4 regions of the Vibrio sp. 811 genome follow, and region 4 is predicted to be linked to each of the others. Evidence: predicted binding sites of a transcription regulator. Region 4 holds the regulator's gene; each other region holds the start of a gene.

Region 1 (6,009 bases), on a different contig from region 4:
AATAAAGAACTCAACATTGTTATGACACTAAGACCCAAGTTTTCGGAGAGATACTTGCTTGAACAGCAATTAGGTTTTGCAGATTTTATTATGCGAAGTCGCTACACCAGTATTGCGGGGCAGTTATCTCGGGATGTGTTTGTCGTATGCTTGCAGACCCCTCATTGTCAATGGTTGAGCCCGGTTCGTTTGATCCAAATTGCCATGAAAGGGTTCTTTAATGAGCTTAGAAATGCAATGGGCACAAAAATGCATGCCACTATCGTTAAAGGCCAAACTGGTGTGTCAATCCTTGGCTATGATACGAACCGACCAAGACAAGCGCTAGCACATGCAGCGCAAGCAATGTTGTCCTCTATTTCCGGTGAAGGCAGCTATTTCAACTTTTACGACAGTGAACTTCACTCTGAATTAGTGAAGCGCCAACATCTCGAGGCGTTTTTGGAGGCGCAAATAGAGAGTGGGCTAGTGGACGTTTACTTTCAACCGATTATCGACGTTCAAACCGGAAGAGTGGTTAAGTTCGAGGCTCTCGCACGCTTCTATGATGAAAATGATGCGTATTGTACGCAAAAGATGATCGCTATTATTGAAGATCTAGAACTCATAGCGGCACTTGATGATGTGGTCTGCCAAGCTGCGTTGAAGCACTTTCCGCGCTTACAAGAAATTTATGGCGAGGAAGTGGGCGTGACCATCAATCGCTCCCTCAATACGAAATTGGATTCTCTTCAGATCCTTCAGCGGTCGCATGATTTGATTAAAGCCAGTGGTGTAGACCCTAAGCGAGTAACTATCGAGCTAACAGAAACCGCGTATTTTGAACAAGATGAGGAGCATACTCGAGCTCTAGAGGAAGTGCGGAAAGAGGGCATTGAGATCGCGATTGATGACTTCGGTACTGGGTATTCTTCTTTTTCTTATCTAGAAAAAGGGCAGTTTGATTTACTGAAAATAGACCGAAAATTCGTCAAGAACATTCATAAAGGGAGCACAAGCTATAACATTGTTAAAATGGTCACCGAGCTTGCACAGCAAATGAATGTAAAAGTGGTTGCCGAAGGCGTGGAATCTAAGCAAGAACTTCAAGTATTGGCAGAAATCGGTGTCGATTACATGCAGGGCTTTCTATTTTCTGCTGCCGTGCCTGTCGATTTGATGGATAAAGCGGACAGTTATGAGCATCTGTTCTCTGACATCGCGGTTGAGTCTAAGCAAAGTGATGTGTTGCAATCTGTGGGCCATGAACAAGTCAGGTCTATGGACCCTGGAGAACCGCTCTCCTTGGCAGTGGAGTACATGAATTTGAATCCAAGCTCGCCTTTAGTTGTTCTCAATGAAAATCGTTGTGTTGGGTTAATTACGAAAGAGACGGTGAATTTACACCTAACGCCCTCGATGGGCACAGAGCGAGAAACTGAACGAGAAAGCCGAATTTGGAAACGTCCTGTTAATCAGATAATGAGCACCGAATTTGTGTTGGTTGATGAGGATTTACCTGTCTCTGTTATTCGAGAGTTGGTTAAAACCGGCATTCGTTTCCCTTGGGTACTGTGTAATACCAAAGAAGAGTACCGTGGAGTTTTAACGCAGGAAGACGCGTTGAAGTATCTTGCTTCTCTGTGAATAAAATTGTCTTACCGTTTTAGCTCATTTGGGGGCCGACTTTCGGTGGTTTGGCGATAGTTGATTTGATATTATCGCCCCCCAAAATGACTTTTGAGCGTGCATTCTACATGATTCAACAATTGCTGGTTACTTTCCCTCCGATGCTATTTGGCGCACAAGCGCTACTGACTTTGCTTCTAATAAAGGGAGATATTTGTCCTGGTCAGCGAGGACGTCTTCATAAAATGTTGCCAGCAGTAGCTGTATTGTGGCTCGCTGTTGCGTCACTTCGCATTGAAGCATTTATGATCGTGTTTGCTATTTTCTACTTCTATTCTCAGGTTCAAACCAAGAAAACGCGTGAAAAAGGGCCACTATGGGCGATGCATTTAGCGAATGGTTTGGCCTTTGCGTATGTAAGTATTCAGGTATTTGAGCAATCAAGCTGGCCAGCATCGATAGCGATGGCGCTAATGATATTTTTCCTTGGGGCGTCATTTTCTCAATTGCTACTTACGATAGCTCGCAGCAGATTACAGGCATTTCACCGAATTTTACCAGTTACTGGCATTGTGTCTGGAATGCTATTAGTCATCGCAACGTTGTTTGCTTCTTACCAGTTAAATGAAGCCACACTAAACGCTGCGACACAGCCGATCTTGCTGTCTTTAGCTATGCTAATTTCTTCAATTATTGTGTGGTGTTGGCATATTTTTACGCATAAGAAACCAGAAAAGGTGCAACTGAGCGTTGCCTTGTTTCTAGCACTCGCGTCGATGACGAGCCTGCAAGGTTTATTCTCTCTCGCGGCTTAACCTCTATTCTAAAGACAAAGCTAGACGGCTTATATCCAAGTGCTTTCTTGGTGCTTGGGTATAAGGTGATCACGTTTTAGATCGCACTCACTTTAAATTCGCGTGATTACTACTACGCTTGTTTATATACCTTGTCGAAGAGGAGAGTCGCGATGGATTTAAGCAATGTAGGTAATCTGGACAGCACTATTTTGCTAGGTATCGTCAACGAAAAGCTACGTTTAGAGTGCGACAGTTTTGACGAGTTAGTATCAGTGTATGAGATGGATGTAGAGTCTGTAGTCGGCAAGCTTGATATGCTCGGTTATCAGTACGATCCATTGACTAACCAATTTAAAGCATATCAACGCTAAGCCTTTCATAATCCAAATCTTTTAAGCCACCTTGATTCCGTCAAGGTGGCTTTTACATTGTAGCCTCGCGGTTGCGAAAAAAGCTTGTAAGTAACGCTTTTCTTTCTCTGAGTGACGCGTTGCAGCAAACAAGCGACGCCATAAGCCTTGGCCGAAAGGTTTACTGGTAATAAGACCTTGGCGAGAAAATTCAGAAATCGCCCAATTGGGTAGTGCCGCCACCCCTAATCCAGCAGAGACCATCTGAACTAACATGAGAGTGTTGTCGGCTTGCTTCCATTTCGCAGGTTCTATTCCTGCTGGCTGAAGAAAGTGTTTTACGACGTCTAGCCTTTGTTTTTGAACCGGATAAGAGAGCATGGTTTGATCTGCGAGATCTTGCGGCTCAATAATTTCTTTTTCCGCCAATGGGTGGTTGGTTGCGGTAATTAAACGCATTTCAAAGTCGAATAGAGGCTCGTAGTGGACTTCAGATCGAGGTTGGATATCGGAAGTAATAACGAGATCGAGTTCGCCTGCCAATAGAGCTGGGAGTGGTTCAAAGCCAAAACCAGAGGAAAAGTCCAATGTTACGCTAGGCCAAGCAAGTTGGTACTCCCTAAGTGCAGGCATTAGCCATTGGAAGCAAGAGTGACATTCAATGGCCATATGTAATCGGCCATTGACGTCCTCTTTCAAGCTCGCTAAATCATTTTCTGCTCTTGCGAGTTTCGGAAGGATATCTTCTGCAAGACGCAATAGGATTTCTCCCTCTGAAGTGAACTTCACCGGACGAGTCTTTCTCAGGAACAGTTGCCCTCCAATTCGCGCCTCCAAATCTTTGATCTGATGAGACAGTGCCGACTGAGTGAGATGCAAAGCGGTCGCTGTCGCCGTTAGAGAGCCAGTGTCTCGAAGCGAAGTGAGTGTCCGCAAATGTTTTAGCTCTATCATGAATTCCTTTCATCCTTTGTTGCTCGCTATGAACAGAATAGCAATCGTGTAAATAACTTAACGACAAAAAATGGATATGTAAACGTCTAGACGTCTATTTGTTGTTTTTATTTGCGAATCATGTCGCTTCATGATGAATTTTTTTAATAAACAAGTTGAATAAATGGACGTTGTTCTAATATCAGATGAGAGCGATAGTTTAGCCATCCAGACATCTCATTCTTTACCGAAAGATGCTCTGATCCAAACAAATTGAACAAAATTGAGAAAGGAATAGAGACATGGCGACAACGACTCACATACTAGGTTATCCACGCATTGGTGAAAAAAGAGAATTAAAATTCGCTCAGGAGAAATACTGGCGAGGAGAAATTGATCAAGCTGAGCTTAAAAAGGTTGGGGCAGATCTACGCGCCAAAAACTGGCAAACACAAACGGATGCTGGTCTGAGTTTTGCCACCGCTGGCGACTTCGCTTGGTACGATCATGTACTGACGACCACGTTGCTATTGGGTCATGTGCCAAAGCGTCACGCTGATGGTTTCCCTAACCTGGATACGTTGTTCAAAGTGGGTCGCGGTCAATCTCAGGCGGGTTGCAGCTGTGCGGGCGCTGCGGCATCGGATATGACCAAATGGTTCAACACAAACTACCATTACATTGTCCCTGAATTCAGCAAGGACGATACGTTTGAAGTGAGCTGGCCGCAACTGTTTGAAGAAGTCAACGAAGCGCTTCAAGCTGGCCACCAAGTGAAGCCTGTTTTGCTTGGCCCAGTCAGTTACCTTTACTTGGGCAAAGAGGTCGAAGAAGGGTTTGACCGCTTAACCCTTCTACCACGCTTACTTACTGCTTACCAAGCTATTTTGGCAAAGCTAGCAAGTCAAGGTGTTGAGTGGGTTCAGATTGATGAGCCAATTTTGTCACTGGAGCTAGAAAGCAAATGGGCTGATTCGTTTAAGCTAGCCTACCAAGTGATTCGAAGCGATGTAAAAGTGCTGCTAACGACGTACTTTGACTCCGTAAGCGATACGCTAGGCAAAATTGTAGAGCTTCCGGTAGATGGTTTGCATATCGATTTATCTACCGTCCCTAAGCAGCTTGACGATGTAGTTACCAAGTTACCCGAGGGGTGGGTGCTTTCTGCCGGCGTTGTGAATGGTCGTAATGTGTGGCGTTCAGATTTAAGTGCCCAACTCGAGCGTCTACAGCCAGTCAAAGAGAAACTGGGCGACAAACTTTGGGTTGCCAGTTCATGTTCTCTGCTACATAGCCCTGTTGATTTAGCTCTGGAAACAGAACTGAGCGAAGAAGTAAAAAGTTGGTTTGCCTTTGCAAAACAAAAAGTGGCAGAAGTCGCCTTGCTTGGCCGAGCGCTCGATGGTGACCAAAATGCGATTCTCGCTTGTGATACCTATAGCCAGCCAATAAAAGTGCGCAAGACAGCAACACATGTGAATAAACCTCAAGTACAAGCGCGTTTAAACAACATTACCGCGTCACTTGCCGAGCGCAGCGCACCTTATGCAGAGCGTGCTGCGCATCAAGCTGAAGTATTGGGCTTGCCTTTGTTGCCAACAACGACAATCGGCTCTTTTCCTCAAACGGGTGAAATCCGGGTGCAGCGCAGCGCTTATCGTACAGGTCAATTATCTGAGTCTGAATATATCCAAGCACTTAAAGGACATATTGCTGACGCAGTGAAACGTCAAGAGGCGCTCGACCTAGATGTGCTAGTTCACGGTGAAGCAGAGCGTAACGACATGGTGGAATACTTCGCTGAGAACTTAGCGGGTTTTCAAACGACCAAATTTGGTTGGGTACAGAGTTATGGCTCTCGCTGTGTGAAACCTGCCATTGTAGTTGCTGACATTGAACGTGAAAAACCGATCACGGTTGAATGGTCGACGTACGCCCAGTCGCTAACCAGCAAACAGATGAAAGGCATGTTGACTGGACCAGTTACGATTTTATGTTGGACGTTCCCACGTGAAGACATCACACGTCAAGAAATTGCGCAGCAACTTGCTTTGGCACTACGTGATGAGGTGTCTGACCTGCAAGATGCAGGCATAAATATCATTCAAATTGACGAGCCAGCCATTCGAGAAGGTTTACCACTCAAAAAACGTGATCACAAAGCGTACTTAGAATGGGCCGTAAATGCGTTTAAGGTCTCTGCGGCAAGTGCAAAACCAGAAACTCAGATTCACACTCATATGTGTTACAGCGAGTTCAATGAAATCATTGATTCGGTTGCGGCACTCGATGCGGACGTCATTACCATTGAAACATCTCGC
Region 2 (6,009 bases), on a different contig from region 4:
TGGAGGTCATCTCGGTTCAGGCTGCGAGGGACTGGTTGCAGCAAGCTTGGGTCATACTGGTTCGCATACTCGGTCGTTTTACCTAGTGTTAAGCCAGCAAGCTCTTTAGCGTCAGAATATTTGCTCATACTTTGTGGTCGTTTTCGATTAGAATGGCGAGAATTTTACTGAATCCGCTGGTCAATTGCCATCCGGCAAGCACGGCTATCTGATAAATAAGGAATGAGGAGACCTTCATGACCCCAAACGTTACTCAGGCGCTACAAGAGTTCAGCCTGCGCTACCAACAAGCTTGGCAAGCTAAGCACAATGAGTTGCCAAGCAGTGAAGAGCTTGCAGAGCTTGTTTCTCCTTGTGTCGAAGAGAAGCGTGATGGAAAGGTGCTTTGGAAAGCGGTCGCACGTGATGACATGGCCGATTTCACCAATGTGGAAAATGCGATTGAGTTGTCACTGCAAGATGATGTTAAAGCCTTTTATGGTTCTCAATACTGCGCCGATATGGAGGCAACTTGGCAAGGTAATTCGTTGACGCTGCTGCAAGTCTGGAGCGATGACGATTTCGTGCGTCTACAAGAAAATATTCTTGGTCATTTGGTGACGCAGCGCCGCTTGAAACTTAAACCAACAGTATTTATCGCAGCGACAGATGAGGAAATGGATGTGATTTCTATTTGTAACCTCACTGGCAATGTGATTCTAGAGCGTTTGGGCACCTCTAAACGTGATGTATTGGCAGATTCATTGGTTGAGTTCTTGAATAAGTTAGAGGCTGCCGTCTAAGTATGTATGTTGTTGAGTTGCAGTTTGAGTGTTTTGATAACACCACCGTCAGCGCGGTAGACAAAGCCATTAATGGCTTGATGGATGCTCTGCGTTACAACGGCCAAGTATTAGGTCGTGAATTTCCGATAGTGATGGGAGAAGGTGAATTTTTCGTTCGTGTTGTTTGCCCAGAACAAGACAGCTTGCATCCACGTTATCACTCAGATTTCGTCAAAGTTTGCATGAACCGTTTGTCGGATGCGTCTTTGCTTGCACCGAAAATGCGTATGCTGGGGCGTGATTTGAATTCAGAACAAGCAGCCGAAGAAGAGACACCTAGCTGGCAAGTGTTGTACACGACTTATGTTCATACGTGTTCGCCTTTGCGAAGTGGTGAAACCCTGTTGCCAATTCCTTTGTATCGTAATGAGCCAACACTTAATGGAGACCATAAAGCCGTCATTAAGTGGCAGACTGAGTGGCAAGCGTGTGATGAAATCCAAATGGCAGGGGGCTGCCGAGCGGAACATGCGGCGCTGCACGAAATTTGCGATGTGGATAGTGTGCTGTTTCGCCGAGGTTGGGACTTACGTGGCCGTATCGAATACATCACGAAGATCCCTACGTACTATTACCAGTATCGTGTCGGTGGTCAGTCGCTGGAGAGCGAGAAAGCGCGCAAGTGTCCAAAATGCGATGGCGAGTGGCTACTCGATGAGCCACTACATGACATATTTCATTTTAAGTGTGATGACTGCCGAATCGTGTCGAATATCTCTTGGGACCATCTTAAGTAGCGAATTGAAGCTACTTAAATGGGTAGATAGACAAATAGAAAGGGCTGATGTTTTCACATCAGCCCTTTTGTGTTTAGAACGTTTATGTTTAGAACGTTGTTTTCAGTCATGTTTTGAAAAGTGGGATTACCAACCTTTCACAACACCGCCTTTGAACAGCTCTTTTGCCGCTTCGTAAACTTCTTCCGTTTGGTAAGCTTTTACGAAGTTTTGTACGTTTTGCGCATTAACATTTTCTTCGCGAGCGACAATTAGGTTTACGTATGGTGAGTCTTTATCTTCAACGAACACGCCGTCACGCTCTGGCGATAGGTCGATAGAGCTTGCGTAAGTGGTGTTGATGATAGATAGCGTTACGTCATCCAGTGAACGTGGAAGCTGTGGGGCTTCTAGTTCAATGATTTCGATATTTTTAGGGTTGCCTACGATGTCACGTACTGTAGCGAGTAGACCAACGCCATCACGTAGCGTAATCAAACCTTGTTGCTCAAGAAGCAGTAGTGAGCGACCTAGGTTAGTTGGGTCGTTTGGTACTGCGATGCGTGCGCCATCTTGAATTTCATCAATTGATTTTACTTGCTTTGAGTAACCAGCAATAGGGTAAACGAATGAGTTACCCGCGATAGCCAGTTTGTAGCCGCGGTCTTTCACTTGTTGGTCTAGGTATGGTTTGTGCTGGAACGCATTCGCGTCTACTGAACCATCATCCAGAGCGGCGTTTGGTGTTACGTAATCGGTAAATGTTACTAGCTCAACGTCTAGGTTGTATTTCTCTTTTGCTACTTTAGCGGCAACTTCGGCTACTTGTGCTTCAGCACCAGCAATAACGCCAACTTTTACTTTGTTTACGTCTACTTCTTTGTCGCCGCAACCCGCTAGAACAAGAGCAGAGGCGGCCGTTGCTACGGTCAAAAGACCTTTAAGGCTAAATTTCATCTTTATCTCCTTATAATTTGTATTTTTGATGCTTATCTGTGGTCTACACGGCGCACCACTGCGTCGCCGATAGACTGAATAATCTGTACTAGAACAATCAACATCACGACAGTCACGGCCATGATAGTTACATCGTAGCGGTGGAAACCGTAACGAATGGCTACGTCGCCTAGGCCGCCGCCGCCTACCGTACCCGCCATAGCTGAGTAGCTAACGAGAGTGACCAAGGTAATCGTTACTGAGTTAACAATAGTCGGCATTGCTTCAGGTAGTAGAACTTTTGTGATGATCTGTGTTGGTGTCGCCCCCATTGACTGCGCTGCTTCCACCAAGCCTGTCGGTACTTCTAATAAAGCACCTTCAATAAGACGAGCGACAAAAGGAATGGCGCCAATAGTCAGTGGGACGATTGCTGCGGTTGTGCCGATAAAGGTTCCAACTAGCATTTTTGTCACTGGAATAATCGCAACCATCAGTACGAGGAATGGCACTGAGCGACCAATGTTAACGATAGCGCCTAAGCCGCTATTTAGTTTGGTGTTTTCAAGTAGGCCGCCTTTCTTAGTAATATGGAGGATTACGCCTAATGGAATACCCACAGCAAAGCCGACTAATCCGGCAACCGCAACCATGTAAAGCGTTTCCCACGTTGCACCTAAAAGTAGTTTGCTGTTTAAACTCAGCCATTCAGAAATCGTATTAAAGGACATAACCAAGTACCTCTACTTTTACGTTGTGCTTACGCAGGTATTCAAGAGCTGCGTTGTCATCTTCTTCGTTACCAAATAGCTCTGCGACCATCATGCCGAATTTCACGCCACCAGCGTAATCAAGGTCGGAACTCAAAATACTCACATCAATATTGTATTTACGAGAAATTTGCGACATTAACGGTGCATCGACGGTTGCGCCAGTAAACTCTAAGCGAACCAACGGGTAGCTGCCATCAACACGCTCTGCTTGCAGACGAGCTTGGTAATCTTCAGGAATGGAAAGATCCAGCGTTGAGCGAATGAATTGGTGCGCTAGCTCTGTCTTAGGGTGCGCAAAAATATCGCCAACGGTGCCTTTTTCCACCAGCTCACCACCACCGATGATTGCTACTTCGTGACAGATACTTTTTACGACTTCCATTTCGTGAGTGATAAGTAAAATCGTGATGTTGAGTTTGCGGTTGATCTCTTTCAATAACTCAAGGATAGATTGAGTCGTTGCCGGGTCTAGCGCACTAGTGGCCTCATCACAAAGCAGCACGCTAGGATCGGATGCCAATGCACGAGCAATTGCCACACGCTGTTTTTGTCCGCCACTTAAGTTAGATGGGTAGCTCTCGTGTTTGTCGGCTAAGCCTACAAGCTTTAGCAACTCAGTTACTTTTGCTGTGATTTGCGATTTGTCTTTACCTGCCAGTTCTAGTGGCAGTGCTACATTATCAAACACAGTACGAGACGAAAGCAGGTTAAAATGCTGGAAGATCATGCCAATGTTACGGCGTGTTTCGACTAGTTGTTTTTTGCTGAGTTTGGTTAGATCCACACCATCAACGATGATGGAACCAGAGGTCGGCGCTTCTAACATGTTGACACAGCGGATCAGCGTACTTTTACCAGCACCTGATGAACCGATAACACCAAAGATAGTGCCTTTGTCGATGTGTAGGTTAATGTCTTTCAGGGCAAGGATTTCCTTACTGCCTTGGTAGAACACTTTATTGACGTTTTTTATTTCTATCATGTTTCAACCTGCCCAAAGATACGGGGAACTTCGCTGTCAAAAACGGCCTTTGACAGAACTTAATGTTGAGCTTTATCTCAATTTTCAGTTGATGCTATGGGTTAAGCAGAATGAAGTCAATAGATATTTTTACGTCTAGACGTCTAAATGTATGGATGTTCTGTTTTGAAACGAAGATGTATAGATAACAAGCAGGAGGTAGACGGCGGGGCACCCTCAGATTTACCGATTCTTGCCCAACAAATCAACCGTTTTGTCGAGGCCTAGAATGAATTAGATAGTGTTGAAGTTTATAAGGTATGTAATAATCTGATTAAACCGAGTTAATAGAGAAATACGTTTTGGCAAAACCTGCTGTTTTTATCGATCGTGATGGCGTGATAAACGTTGACCACGGCTACGTTCATGACGAACATGATTTTGAGTACATTGATGGTGTATTTGAAGCGACGAAAGCGCTAAAAGATAAAGGCTACCTTCTAGTGTTAGTGACGAATCAATCGGGCATCGCACGCGGTAAATTCAGTGAAGACCGTTTCTTGTCTCTGACTCAATGGATGGATTGGAACTTTGCTGATAATGGTGTTGAGTTCGATGGTATCTATTACTGTCCACATCATCCAGAACATGGCATTGGCGAGTACAAGCAAGATTGTGAGTGCCGTAAGCCAAAACCAGGCATGTTCATTTCTGCGCGTGACTTCTTGAAGATCGACATGGAGAAATCTGTGATGATCGGCGATAAAGCTGAAGACATGATGGCAGCAGAAGCGGCAGGCGTTGGCACTAAGATTTTGGTTCGCACTGGTAAGCCAGTAACGGAACAGGGCGAAGCCATTGCAACGGTAGTATTAGATAGCATTGCAGATGTGCCAGCGTACTTAAACAAGTAATCTTCATTACTGACTGAGATAAGGGAAGCCACTGCTTCCCTTTTGTTTGATTCCTTCTTTTAATCTGAACACTTATGAGCAAAAAACTCACCATTCTTGATATCGCAAAATTGGCAGGCGTGGGCAAATCGACAGTAAGCCGTGTGCTTACTAACGATCCAAAAGTGAAACCCCAAACGCGAGAGAAGGTTGAGCAAATCATTCGTGAATCTGGTTATGTGCCGTCCAAATCTGCGCAATCAATGCGTGGCGGCAGCCAAAAAGTTATTGGGGTTATCATCTCCCGTTTAGATTCACCATCAGAAAATCGCGCCGTTGGTACAATGCTCAATGCTTTGTATTCCGCTGGTTATGATGCGGTGATCATGGAGAGCCAATTCGATCGCGATAAAACCAATGAGCATTTGGATGTGCTTAAACGTCGCAACGTCGATGGGGTGATCGTGTTTGGCTTTACTGGATGTGATGAGCGAGCATTGGCGGAGTGGGGGAATCGTATCGTCGTGATCGCGATGGACACGCAAATGGTTTCCTCGATCAACTACGATAACCAAGGTGTGATAGACATGGCTTTGTCTCATCTTGAGCAGCAATCTTTATCTCGCATTGCTTATATTGGTGTTGACCCTGAAGACAAAACCACTGGCTTAGCTCGTCTAAATGCTTATAAAGCTTGGTGTCAACGCAAACAAATTACACCTTGTTTCCAGACGGGTAAGTTGAGCCATGAAAGTGCTTATCAGTTGGTAGACAAAGTCCTTCAATCTGACACTCAGGCCATCGTGTGCGCCAGTGACACTATCGCGTTGGGCGTGATTAAGCGTCTTCAAGAGTTAGGCCGTGAAGATGTGGTTGTGACAGGTGTTGGTGGTAATGAATTGCTCT
Region 3 (6,009 bases), on a different contig from region 4:
TTTTTTCGTTCTGGTTCCCCCGACTTACCTGAAACTCACTTTCATATTGAAACCTTGCATCTAGAGTTACGCTACCCTCTTCACATGGTTTTAATATCGTCGTGAACGAGCTAGCATGTAACTCTGTGCCTTAGTCTTAGCCTTATTCCGATACCAAGCTCTAACCAAAGCTCCTTTTATTCGATATTAGAAAATCTAGTTATGTGACAGAGTTTAATTGTTTGAGGTGTCACTTGTTCCAATTTTGAAAACAGGACGACTTTGAATACAAGTTTAGTCTCACTGAGATCAAGAGGGAAGGGATTTAAACTTCCGTTAAGGCTTTGCTACCTGGGTGCCAGCTCAGTTTTATCTCGGTGAGGTTTCTAACCTGTTTGGGTTCTGAACGCAATCACCCTAAATGTCTCTTTCTCATAAAAATACAAACTCGCTCATTGCTAAGTATTGTGGAAGTTTAGCTTTGATATTTGCGAGGAGCCTATATTGCCAAGAGAAGAGAAGTGATAAATGGGTAAATTAAAAGGCACGTCTATGAATACTATCTATCGGCAATAGTTAGTATCTATGAAAATGCAGCGTAGCGATTCTTCGTATATTTGAAGGTATATCAAAGAATAAGGAGCATTCGTCCTTGAAGGGGAGTCTGAAAATTAGTTATGAAAAAAGCAGCTAGGTAGCTGCTTTTTATCTATTAAGTAACGTGTCTTTAAGAGTCCACTGGCTCCGTATGTTCCGGAGTGGTTATTGCTTGGTTATTCTCTTCCATCTTCTTCTCTTCTGCTTTTGCTTTTTCAATCATTGGGGTGATTGTTGAACCTTGAATGAGGATAGAGAAAACAACGACGGAGTAGGTCATTACAAGAATAATCTCTTTTACATCGATTAACTTATCTTGAATCACCCAAATACCAGATGGAATGGAAAGTGCCATTGCCAATGCAAGGCCCCCGCGTAAGCCGCCCCACGTCAAAATACGTACTGACCACGGGTTATATTTTCTGTAACGCTTAAAGCCAATGTACGAGAGAAATACGCTTAAATAGCGAGCTGCTAGTACAAGAGGGACTGAAATAGCCATCATAATCCAGTCTTCTTTGTGGAATTCAAATAGCAGCATCGACATGCCGATTAGTAGGAATAACACGCCATTCAAGAACTCATCAACAAGCTCCCAAAAATGGTCAAGGTGATCTTCACTCTCTTTTGAAAAGCCAATAAAGCGTGTCCAGTTGCCAATCATAATACCGGATACAACCATCGCGAGTGGGCCTGATACATGGATGTATTCAGCAAATGCGTAACCTGCTGTTGGGACACCAATGGTAAGTAACAATTCCATTGAGTGATCATCGGTGGCACTGATCAAGTAGTGGAATAGCAAACCGAGGACGAAACCATATGTGATACCACCGATAGCTTCTTGGATGAAGAGCAAGGTGACACTACCTACAGTTGGTGCCTCAGTGCCAAATGCAATCGTAAATAGAGTGACGAAGATAACCAAACCGAAGCCATCATTGAAGAGCGATTCTCCTTCAATCTGAGTGGAGATACGTTTAGGAGCATCTAGTTTTTTCACAATAGCCAATACAGCGATTGGGTCAGTTGGCGATATTAGAGCACCAAATAGTAAGCAGTAGACCAAATCAAATTGGATGCCAATTAACTGACAAAACCCATACAGTGCAAATCCAATAAAGAACGTGGAAAACAGTGTGGCTCCAAGGGCTAAAACAGTGATCTCCCACTTTTGATCTTTAAGGTTCGGGAGTTTGATGCCTAGTCCACCAGCAAATAGTAAGAAGCCAAGAATGCCTTTGAGCAAGAAATCTTCGAAGTTAATCCTTGTGACCGTCTCCGTCGCAATTTCGGTGAGATGGAACCAGTTGTTTTGACCCGCAATTAAGATTAGAAGTGAAAGCACCATTGAACCTGCAGTAATCGCAATGGTGGTTTGCATCTTTCCTATCTTGCTGTTTACAAAAGCAATTAGCATCGCAGCTGCGGATAGAAAACATAAAGTATGATAGACCGACATAGAGCTCTCTATTTGTAACATTTTATGAATGGAATTCTCGGCTGATGCTGCTTAAATAGCAAACATTTTTTCGTGATTATTTTGTAAGTTAAGAAGGAGATAAAATAATCATTAATTCCACGTTTAGACGTCTAGACTCCTGAATTTTGTGTGATAGGATGGAAAGATAACTAAAGGAATGAGGCTGTACTGTGGGAAGTAACGTAAGACAACAGATTGAAGCTCAATTGAAGCAACGTATTCTTTTGATTGATGGTGGTATGGGAACCATGATTCAAGGGTACAAACTTGAAGAGCAAGACTATCGAGGAACGCGCTTTGCGGATTGGCATTGTGATCTAAAAGGTAACAACGACCTGTTGGTTCTAAGTCAGCCTCAACTTATCAAGGAAATTCACGCTGCATATTTAGAAGCGGGTGCAGATATTCTTGAGACCAACACTTTTAACGCAACAACCATTGCGATGGCTGACTACGAGATGGAAAGCCTAAGTGAAGAAATTAACTTTGCAGCTGCCAAGCTTGCACGTGAAGTTGCAGACGAATGGACCGAAAAAACACCCGATAAACCGCGTTATGTCGCAGGGGTTTTAGGGCCGACGAACCGCACTTGTTCTATCTCTCCTGATGTAAACGACCCTGGATATCGAAATGTTTCTTTCGACGAGTTAGTTGAGGCTTACTCTGAATCGACTCGAGCGCTGATTAAAGGTGGTTCTGATCTTATTCTTATCGAGACCATCTTCGATACTCTTAACGCTAAGGCTTGTTCATTTGCTGTTGAAAGTGTGTTTGAAGAGATGGGTATTGAGTTACCTGTGATGATCTCGGGGACTATTACTGATGCTTCCGGTAGAACATTATCCGGTCAAACCACAGAAGCGTTTTACAACTCATTACGTCATGTTAAACCGATTTCGTTTGGTTTGAACTGTGCACTTGGCCCGGATGAACTGCGTCCTTATGTTGAAGAGCTCTCGCGTATATCAGAATCTTTTGTTTCCGCTCACCCAAATGCTGGGCTTCCGAATGCATTCGGCGAATACGATTTGTCGCCAGAAGATATGGCTAAGCATGTTAAAGAGTGGGCTCAAAGTGGCTTTTTAAACTTGATTGGTGGGTGTTGTGGTACAACTCCTGAGCACATTCGCCAAATGGCACTCGCGGTTGAAAATATCGCCCCTCGTCAATTACCTGAACTTTCCGTTGCTTGTCGCTTGTCTGGCCTAGAGCCACTCGCTATTGATAAAGACTCTTTATTTATCAATGTCGGTGAGCGTACGAATGTAACCGGTTCTGCGCGTTTTAAGCGCTTGATTAAAGAAGAACTGTACGATGAAGCGCTCGATGTGGCTCGTCAACAAGTTGAAAATGGCGCTCAAATTATCGATATCAACATGGATGAAGGCATGTTGGATGCACAAGCTTGTATGGTTCGCTTTTTAAACCTTTGTGCGTCAGAACCTGAAATCTCAAAAGTACCAATCATGGTTGACTCTTCCAAGTGGGAGGTTATTGAAGCTGGTCTTAAGTGCATCCAAGGCAAAGGCATTGTTAATTCGATCTCACTCAAGGAAGGCAAAGAGAAATTCGTTGAACAAGCTAAGTTGATCCGCCGTTACGGTGCGGCTGTGATTGTGATGGCGTTTGATGAGATTGGGCAAGCAGATACACGTGAGCGCAAAGTAGAAATTTGTACCAACGCTTACCGAATTCTTGTTGATGAAGTGGGCTTTCCACCAGAAGACATCATTTTTGACCCAAACATTTTTGCCATTGCTACGGGGATCGAGGAGCATAATAACTACGCGGTGGATTTCATTGAAGCCGTTGGCGATATCAAACGTGATTTACCACACGCGATGATCTCGGGTGGTGTTTCTAACGTCTCATTCTCTTTCCGTGGCAATAACTATGTACGTGAAGCGATTCACGCGGTGTTCCTCTACCACTGTTTTAAAAACGGTATGGATATGGGGATTGTGAATGCGGGTCAGTTAGAAATCTACGATAACGTGCCTGAAAAATTGCGTGAGGCTGTGGAAGATGTCGTTCTTAACCGTCGCGATGATGCCACTGAGAGGTTGTTAGATATCGCGGCGGAATACGCAGGCAAAGGGGTAGGTAAAGAGGAGGATGCCTCTGCACTTGAGTGGAGAACTTGGCCTGTTGAAAAGCGTTTAGAACACGCGTTAGTGAAAGGAATAACCGAGTTTATCGTTGATGATACCGAAGAGGCACGTGTCAATGCTTCAAAGCCATTAGAGGTGATTGAAGGCCCACTCATGGATGGGATGAACGTCGTCGGAGATTTGTTTGGTGAAGGTAAAATGTTCCTTCCTCAAGTCGTAAAATCTGCACGAGTGATGAAGCAAGCAGTCGCGCATCTGGAGCCCTACATCAATGCAGAAAAGCAGGTGGGACAAACAAACGGTAAGATTTTGCTAGCGACGGTCAAAGGTGATGTACATGATATCGGGAAAAATATCGTTGGCGTTGTATTGCAGTGCAATAACTACGAAATTATCGATCTTGGTGTCATGGTTCCTTGCGAAAAGATCTTAAAAGTAGCGCAAGAAGAGAACGTCGATATTATTGGTTTATCAGGGTTGATCACACCTTCATTAGACGAAATGGTGCATGTTGCAAAAGAGATGGAGCGTCTCGACTTTAACTTACCTCTTCTCATCGGTGGCGCAACAACGTCAAAAGCCCATACAGCAGTTAAGATTGAGCAAAATTACAAGCATCCAGTGGTTTACGTGAACAACGCCTCACGTGCAGTGGGCGTATGTACTTCTCTTCTGTCAGATGAACGTCGCCCTGAATTTGTTGAAAAACTTGAAGCTGATTACGAACGAGTACGTGATCAACATAATCGAAAGAAACCGAGAACCAAACCAGTGACATTAGAAGCGGCTCGAGCGAATAAAGTTGCTATCGATTGGGAAGCTTACACCCCTCCAGTGCCTGTTAAGCCTGGCATTCATATCTTCGATGATTTTGATGTGGCTATATTACGTCAATACATCGATTGGACACCATTCTTTATGACTTGGTCACTTGTGGGTAAGTATCCAACAATTTTCCAACATGAAGAAGTTGGTGAAGAAGCAAAACGTTTATTCGAAGATGCCAACGAGATACTTGATCGAGTTGAGCGAGAAGGTCTGTTAAAAGCGCGTGGAATGTGTGGCTTATTCCCTGCTGCTAGCGTGGGGGACGACATTGAAGTTTATGCTGATGAAACTCGTACCGACGTTGTGAAAGTATTACGTAACTTGCGACAACAGACCGAGAAACCAAAAGGATTCAACTATTGTTTATCCGACTACATCGCACCTAAAGAGTCGGGTAAGCATGATTGGATAGGGGCATTTGCTGTCACTGGTGGTATTGGTGAACGAGAGCTTGCTGATGAATACAAAGCACAGGGAGATGATTACAACGCAATTATGATTCAAGCGGTGGCGGATCGCCTAGCCGAAGCGTTTGCTGAGTATTTGCATGAGCGTGTCCGTAAAGAAATTTGGGGTTATGCTGCGGATGAAGATTTATCTAACGATGATCTCATTCGTGAAAAATACCAAGGTATTCGCCCTGCACCAGGTTATCCAGCGTGCCCTGAGCATACTGAAAAAGGACCGCTTTGGGAGCTACTTAATGTGGAAGAGAATATTGGCATGACTCTAACCTCCAGCTATGCAATGTATCCGGGCGCGTCAGTCTCTGGTTGGTATTTCTCTCATCCTGACTCACGTTACTTTGCGATCGCACAGATCCAAGAAGATCAGCTAGAGAGTTACGCCGATCGTAAGGGGTGGGATAGGATCGAGGCTGAAAAATGGTTAGGGCCAAACATTAACGGTTAAATTGATGTTTACCTCGTCCAAATGTAACAACTAATGAAACAACAAAGGGCTGCAGATACGCAGCTCTTTGTTTTATTGAGTTGAACTTACTTCTCAAAC
Region 4 (6,009 bases):
TCTCTTCCAAGATATTCTTGAAGATGAAGAAGAACATGTTGATTGGCTAGAGACGCAACTTGGCTTGATTGAAATGTCTGGTATTGAGAATTATCTCCAAGCGCAATACGTGGACGAAGAGTAACGATACTTTCTGAGTTTGCATACTCCAATAATAGTAAGAAGAAAGAGCACCTGACTCGAAAATCAGGTGCTTAACTCCGTTATCTGGTCTAATCTCTTTTATTATCGGCTTTTTAAGGATATTGCTCGCAATCTTGCCTATGAAGTTTGATTTCTATCCGATAGAATTTATGCCCCCTTACCTAAAAATAAAAAAGAGAAACGTCCATGTCTGAAGACAACCACCAAGCAGCCACTCCAGAAGAAGAACATCGCCAAAAAGCATTGGATTACCATGCTTATCCAACTCCAGGAAAGATTGCTGTCGAACTGACAAAGCCTGCGGAAACGGCGGGTGATCTTGCCCTTGCTTACAGCCCTGGTGTTGCAGAGCCAGTGCGTGAAATCGCACAAAACCCGGATAACGTGTACAAGTACACTGCAAAAGGGAACATGGTTGCTGTTATTTCTAACGGTACCGCTATTCTAGGTCTAGGTAACCTAGGTCCACTTGCATCTAAGCCAGTGATGGAAGGTAAAGCGTTACTGTTTAAGCGTTTTGCAGGTCTTGACTCTATTGATATTGAAGTTAAGCACCGCACGATCGATGAATTTGTTGATACTGTTGCGAGCATTGCAGACACTTTTGGCGGTATCAACCTTGAAGATATTAAAGCACCAGACTGTTTTGAGATTGAAAAGCGTCTGATTGAACGTTGTGATGTACCAGTATTCCACGATGATCAACATGGTACTGCTATTGTAACGGCAGCGGGTATGCTGAATGCAATCGAACTTCAAGGTAAGAAACTTGAAGATTCAACAATTGTTTGTCTTGGCGCTGGCGCTGCCGCTGTAGCGTGTATGGAGCTTCTGATCAAATGCGGCGCAATGCGCGAAAAAATCTACATGCTAGATCGCAAAGGTGTGATTCACACTCGTCGTGATGATCTTAATGAATATAAGCAGCTATTTGCGAACAATACAGATAAGCGCACACTAGAAGACGTGATTGAAGGTGCAGATCTGTTCCTAGGTGTATCTGGTCCAAACCTATTGCCAGCGGAAGCGTTGAAGTTGATGGCAGATAAGCCAATCGTATTCGCATGTTCTAACCCGGATCCTGAAATCAAGCCGGAACTTGCTCACGCAGTTCGTGATGACTTGATCATGGGTACTGGCCGTAGTGATTATCCTAACCAAGTTAACAACGTATTGTGTTTCCCATTCATTTTCCGCGGTGCTCTTGATGTGCGTGCAAGTGAAATCAATGATGAAATGAAACTTGCAGCCGTTGAGGCGATTCGTGAGCTAGCAAAAGAGCCTGTACCTGAAGCCGTATTGAAGGCTGCAGGTGTTGATAAGCTAGAGTTTGGTGCGGACTATATTATTCCAAAACCAATGGATTCACGTTTGCTACCACGTGTTGCAAAAGCGGTCGCTCAGGCGGCGGTTAATTCAGGTGTAGCTCGTATCGAGATGCCTGAAAACTACATGGCAGAGTAATATATCTTTCAGATGTGATACACAAAAATGGGACGCTATTGCGTCCCATTTTTTATGTCATTCATTTGGCTCGAGGCAAGAGTTATTACCTGAAACCTCTTATCAGGCTTTTTTATTCTTCGTCGAATGACTCAAATTCGATGCCCATTTCCGTCATCAGCGCTTTTACTTCTGTTGGAATATCATCAGGACGGTCTTTACGAAGGTCTTCATCTGTCGGAAGTGGCTGACCTGTGTACGCGTGCAAAAATGCCTCGCATAGCAATTCGCTATTGGTTGCATGGCGTAAGTTATTGATCTGACGGCGAGTACGCTCATCAGTTAGCACCTTTAAAACTTTTAGCGGGATAGAGACGGTAATTTTTTTTACTTGTTCGCTTTTTTTGCCGTGCTCTGCATATGGGCTAATGTATTCGCCATTCCAGTCAGCCATTGCACACCTTCATTTATGTAATCGGTTAAAAATAATTTAGGTGCTGATTTTAGCTGCATTTACCGCCATAAGCAAAGACATATAGACGTCTAGAAGTGTTGACGTCTCATTTTTTGACGAGTAAAGTGAACATAACAGCAAAGGAAGCGTGTTGATCACTTTATGTTACTCATTAGATATAGCGCATTCCTATTTAGAAGTCATTACCCGTGAAAGGATACACCCATGAGCACTCGCAAACCTGCGACCATTGCAGTACGCACTGGTATTGAATCAGACAGCCAATATCATGCTGTCGTTCCACCTATTTATCTTTCCACTAACTATGGTTTTCCTGCTTTTGGTGAAGTGCCCAAGTATGATTACACACGATCTGGTAATCCAAACCGCGGACTGTTGGAAAGTGCGCTATCTGAACTTGAGTCTGGAAAAGGAGCGGTTGTTACTAACTGCGGTACGTCGGCATTAAATTTATGGGTTTCCGCTTTTCTCGGCCCAGATGATCTCATTATTGCTCCTCACGATTGTTATGGTGGTACCTATCGTCTTTTTAATACCCGAGCTAACAAAGGCGATTTTAAGGTTCAGTTTGTCGATCAATCAGACGAACAGGCTTTAGATGCTGCATTGGCACAAAAACCAAAACTCATTTTGCTAGAAACTCCGTCAAACCCTCTGGTTCGCGTAGTGGATATTGCAGCTACTTGTGAAAAAGCGAAACAAATCGGCGCGTTAGTTGCGGTGGACAATACCTTTTTGACACCCGTGTACCAAAAACCTTTAGAGCTAGGTGCGGATTTTGTTATCCACTCCACAACAAAGTACATCAACGGTCATTCGGACGTAATTGGTGGAGTAATCATCACCAACACAGAAGCGCATGCAGAAGAGCTTGCATGGTGGGGTAATTGTATTGGTGCAACGGGCACACCTTTCGATAGTTACATGACACTGCGAGGTATTCGTACGCTTGCTGCTCGTATGAGAGTACATGAAGAGAGCTCACAGCAGGTACTAGCTTACCTACAGAAACAAGCGTTAGTTAAAACTATCTATCATCCAAGCCTGCCGGAACATCCAGGTCACGACATTGCTAAAAAGCAGCAAACGGGCTTTGGCTCTATGTTGAGTTTTGAGTTTGCTGGTTCGTTTGAGCAGTTAAAGGTGTTTGTGAAAGAGCTCCAACTGTTTTCATTAGCAGAGTCATTAGGTGGTGTAGAAAGTTTGATTTGCCACCCAGCATCCATGACGCACCGTGCAATGGGTGAGGAGGCGCTGGCGGAGGCTGGGGTCTCTCATCAACTATTGCGTTTGTCTGTCGGTTTGGAAGATGCACAAGACCTCATCACAGATTTAGAACAAGCGTTCGCTAAAGCTACCCAGTAATAGGAGACGATAACAATGACTGTACAACGTCAGCTGCATAAGTTTGGTGGCAGTAGCTTAGCAAACCCAGAATGCTACTTACGCGTTGTGGGTATTCTCAAGGAGTATTCGACAGAAAATGATCTTGTGGTCGTCTCTGCTGCAGGAAAAACCACTAACCGCTTGATTGAGTTTTTGGAAGGGTTAAGTAAAGATGGCCGAATTGCGCATGAAGCGCTTCAAAGCTTGAGACAGTTCCAAACTGAGCTAATAGAAAGCTTGTTGGAGAGTGAAGCAAAAGAAGAGCTGTTAGCTTTATTACATGATGAGTTCAGTACTCTCTCGGAGCTGACTGCACCACTCACTAATGCGCAAAAAGCCGCGGTACTGGGGCACGGAGAAGTATGGTCTGCTCGCCTATTGGCCGCGTTATTATCTCAACGTTCTATCCCTGCGGTTGCACAAGATGCACGAGCGTTTTTACGTGCAGAAGCGGGAACTCAACCAGAGGTTGATCGCGCTCGTTCATACCCTTTAATTAAAGAGATCCTCGCGCAGCATAACCATAAACGTGTGGTAATTACTGGCTTTATGGCTCAGAACGAGGCAGGAGAAACCATCCTACTTGGTCGTAACGGCTCTGACTATTCTGCAACGGTCATAGGCGCGCTTGCTGAAGTCAGTACTGTCACGATTTGGAGTGATGTTGCTGGTGTCTATAGTGCCGATCCACGTTTGGTGTCTGACGCTTGTTTATTACCGTTACTTCGATTGGATGAAGCCAGTGAACTTGCTCGCTTAGCTGCCCCAGTGCTACACAGTCGTACGCTTCAGCCTGTGGCGCAAAGTACCATGGACCTTAATCTCAAGTGTAGCTATCTGCCAGAGTCGGGTTCTACTCGTATTGAGCGTGTATTGGCATCTGGTCGTGGCGCTAAAATTATTACTTCACTGGATGATGTTTTATTGGTGCAGTTGTCTTTCATGCATGGGCACGACTTCGAAAAAACACAGAGTGATGTATTACAAGCGTTGCAGCGCGCGCAATTAGAGCCATTGGCATTTGAAGCTCAATCCGATCAGCATACGATACGCTTGGCTTACACCGCAGAAATCGCCGGTGGTGCATTGAAACACTTGCAAGAGCTTGCGGTAGAGGCAGAAATTAAGCTAAAAGAAGGTTACTCGCTCTTAGCTGCGGTAGGTGCAGGCGTTACGAAAAACGCCAATCATTGCTTTGGCTTTTATCAGAAGCTAAAGCACTCTCCGGTAGAATTTATCTCTGAAACAGACTCAGGGCTGAGCCTAGTCGCTGTTTTGCGCCGTACTGATACCGAGGCGTTGGTTCAAACGATTCATAGCCAGTTGTTCCAAGCGCAAAAACGCGTGGCAGTGGCTTTATGTGGCAAGGGTAATATTGGTTCTAGTTGGCTAAATTTATTTGCTACGCAAAAAAGTGAGCTCGAAAAACGTCATGGTATGAGCTTTGATCTTGTCGCGGTTGTGGATAGCCAAACCTATTGGTTCGATGAGCAAGGTATTGAGGCGGCGAGTGTTGCTGAACGATTTGATGATGAAAGCATAGCAAACAATGGGGATTGGCTGGCACGTTTGGGAGCGCTTAAAAGCTATGATGAAGCCGTCGTGCTTGATGTTACCGCGAGTAAAGAGTTAGCTCAGCGCTACGTAGAAATCGCACAGCAAGGCATTCATTTGATTTCCGCTAACAAAGTGGCCGGTTCCGCAGATAGTCAGTACTACCATCAGGTTCAAGATGCATTCGCTAAAATTGGTCGTCATTGGCTATACAACGCAACGGTTGGTGCTGGGTTACCGATAAACCATACCGTGCGAGATCTTCGTGAAAGTGGGGATGAAATCGTCGCTCTATCGGGTATTTTCTCGGGGACGCTATCATGGCTGTTCCAACAGTTTGATGGTTCTGTGCCATTTAATGATTTAGTCGATCTTGCTTGGCAGCAAGGGTTAACCGAACCTGACCCTCGTTCTGATTTAGATGGCTCCGATGTAATGCGTAAGTTAGTCATCTTGGCTCGAGAGTCGGGCCTAGATATAGAACCAGACAGCGTTAAAGTTGAGTCTTTGGTGCCAGAAGAATTAAGAGAACTGAGCTTAGATGATTTCTTCGATAATGGAGCGTTGTTGAGTGAAATACTTCAAGAGCGTCTGACAAAAGCACAGAGAAACGATCAAGTGCTTCGCTATGTGGCGCGTTTAGAAAAAAATGGTAAAGCAACGGTGGGAGTCGAAGCGTTATCTCGTGAGCACGCGCTCGCCAACTTATTGCCATGCGATAACATTTTTGCCATAGAGAGCAAGTGGTACAAAGATAACCCTCTGGTCATTCGAGGACCAGGCGCAGGCAGAGAAGTGACAGCCGGCGCTATTCAATCCGACCTCAACCGATTGGCTGGTTTATTTTAAAGTTGCGATTGACCTAAAAACCCTGGAATTAATCCAGGGTTTTTTATTCCCCTATCAGTGCCATATTGAAGTCATAACCCGTGCAAAATGGCGAGATGATGCTCAAGTAGAAACTTGAACTATCTTCATTATTAACTTGAGAAAAATTCATAATTACA

The links. The regulator MetJ, encoded in region 4, represses methionine synthesis genes. The targets are predictions, from matches to a motif close to TTAGACNTNTANANGTCTAA.
Region 1: metE (5-methyltetrahydropteroyltriglutamate--homocysteine S-methyltransferase) is a predicted target of MetJ. The motif match lies at 3,788-3,807, and genes of this name have one in related genera.
Region 2: metN (methionine ABC transporter ATP-binding protein MetN) is a predicted target of MetJ. The motif match lies at 4,359-4,378, and genes of this name have one in related genera.
Region 3: metH (methionine synthase) is a predicted target of MetJ. The motif match lies at 2,162-2,181, and genes of this name have one in related genera.

What each region holds. Positions count from the first base shown of each region.
Region 1 covers NZ_JAWOUB010000005.1:178,554-184,562, forward strand. Annotated here, with positions in the region: gene R7Q46_RS10795 (EAL domain-containing protein) at 1-1,626, shown strand, start outside; gene R7Q46_RS10800 (hypothetical protein) at 1,713-2,423, shown strand; gene R7Q46_RS10805 (DUF4250 domain-containing protein) at 2,576-2,776, shown strand; gene metR (HTH-type transcriptional regulator MetR) at 2,798-3,709, opposite strand; gene metE (5-methyltetrahydropteroyltriglutamate--homocysteine S-methyltransferase) at 3,991-6,009, shown strand, end outside.
Region 2 covers NZ_JAWOUB010000021.1:23,495-29,503, forward strand. Annotated here, with positions in the region: gene queF (NADPH-dependent 7-cyano-7-deazaguanine reductase QueF) at 1-128, opposite strand, end outside; gene syd (SecY-interacting protein) at 237-782, shown strand; gene R7Q46_RS21215 (Zn-ribbon-containing protein) at 785-1,561, shown strand; gene R7Q46_RS21220 (MetQ/NlpA family lipoprotein) at 1,688-2,497, opposite strand; gene R7Q46_RS21225 (methionine ABC transporter permease) at 2,530-3,207, opposite strand; gene metN (methionine ABC transporter ATP-binding protein MetN) at 3,197-4,231, opposite strand; gene gmhB (D-glycero-beta-D-manno-heptose 1,7-bisphosphate 7-phosphatase) at 4,573-5,124, shown strand; gene treR (trehalose operon repressor TreR) at 5,199-6,009, shown strand, end outside.
Region 3 covers NZ_JAWOUB010000017.1:93,969-99,977, reverse strand. Annotated here, with positions in the region: gene R7Q46_RS20110 (cation:proton antiporter) at 707-2,038, opposite strand; gene metH (methionine synthase) at 2,230-5,910, shown strand; gene lysC (lysine-sensitive aspartokinase 3) at 5,997-6,009, opposite strand, start outside.
Region 4 covers NZ_JAWOUB010000040.1:1,038-7,046, forward strand. Annotated here, with positions in the region: gene bfr (bacterioferritin) at 1-124, shown strand, start outside; gene R7Q46_RS24260 (malic enzyme-like NAD(P)-binding protein) at 331-1,608, shown strand; gene metJ (met regulon transcriptional regulator MetJ) at 1,721-2,041, opposite strand; gene R7Q46_RS24270 (O-succinylhomoserine (thiol)-lyase) at 2,267-3,427, shown strand; gene R7Q46_RS24275 (bifunctional aspartate kinase/homoserine dehydrogenase II) at 3,443-5,851, shown strand.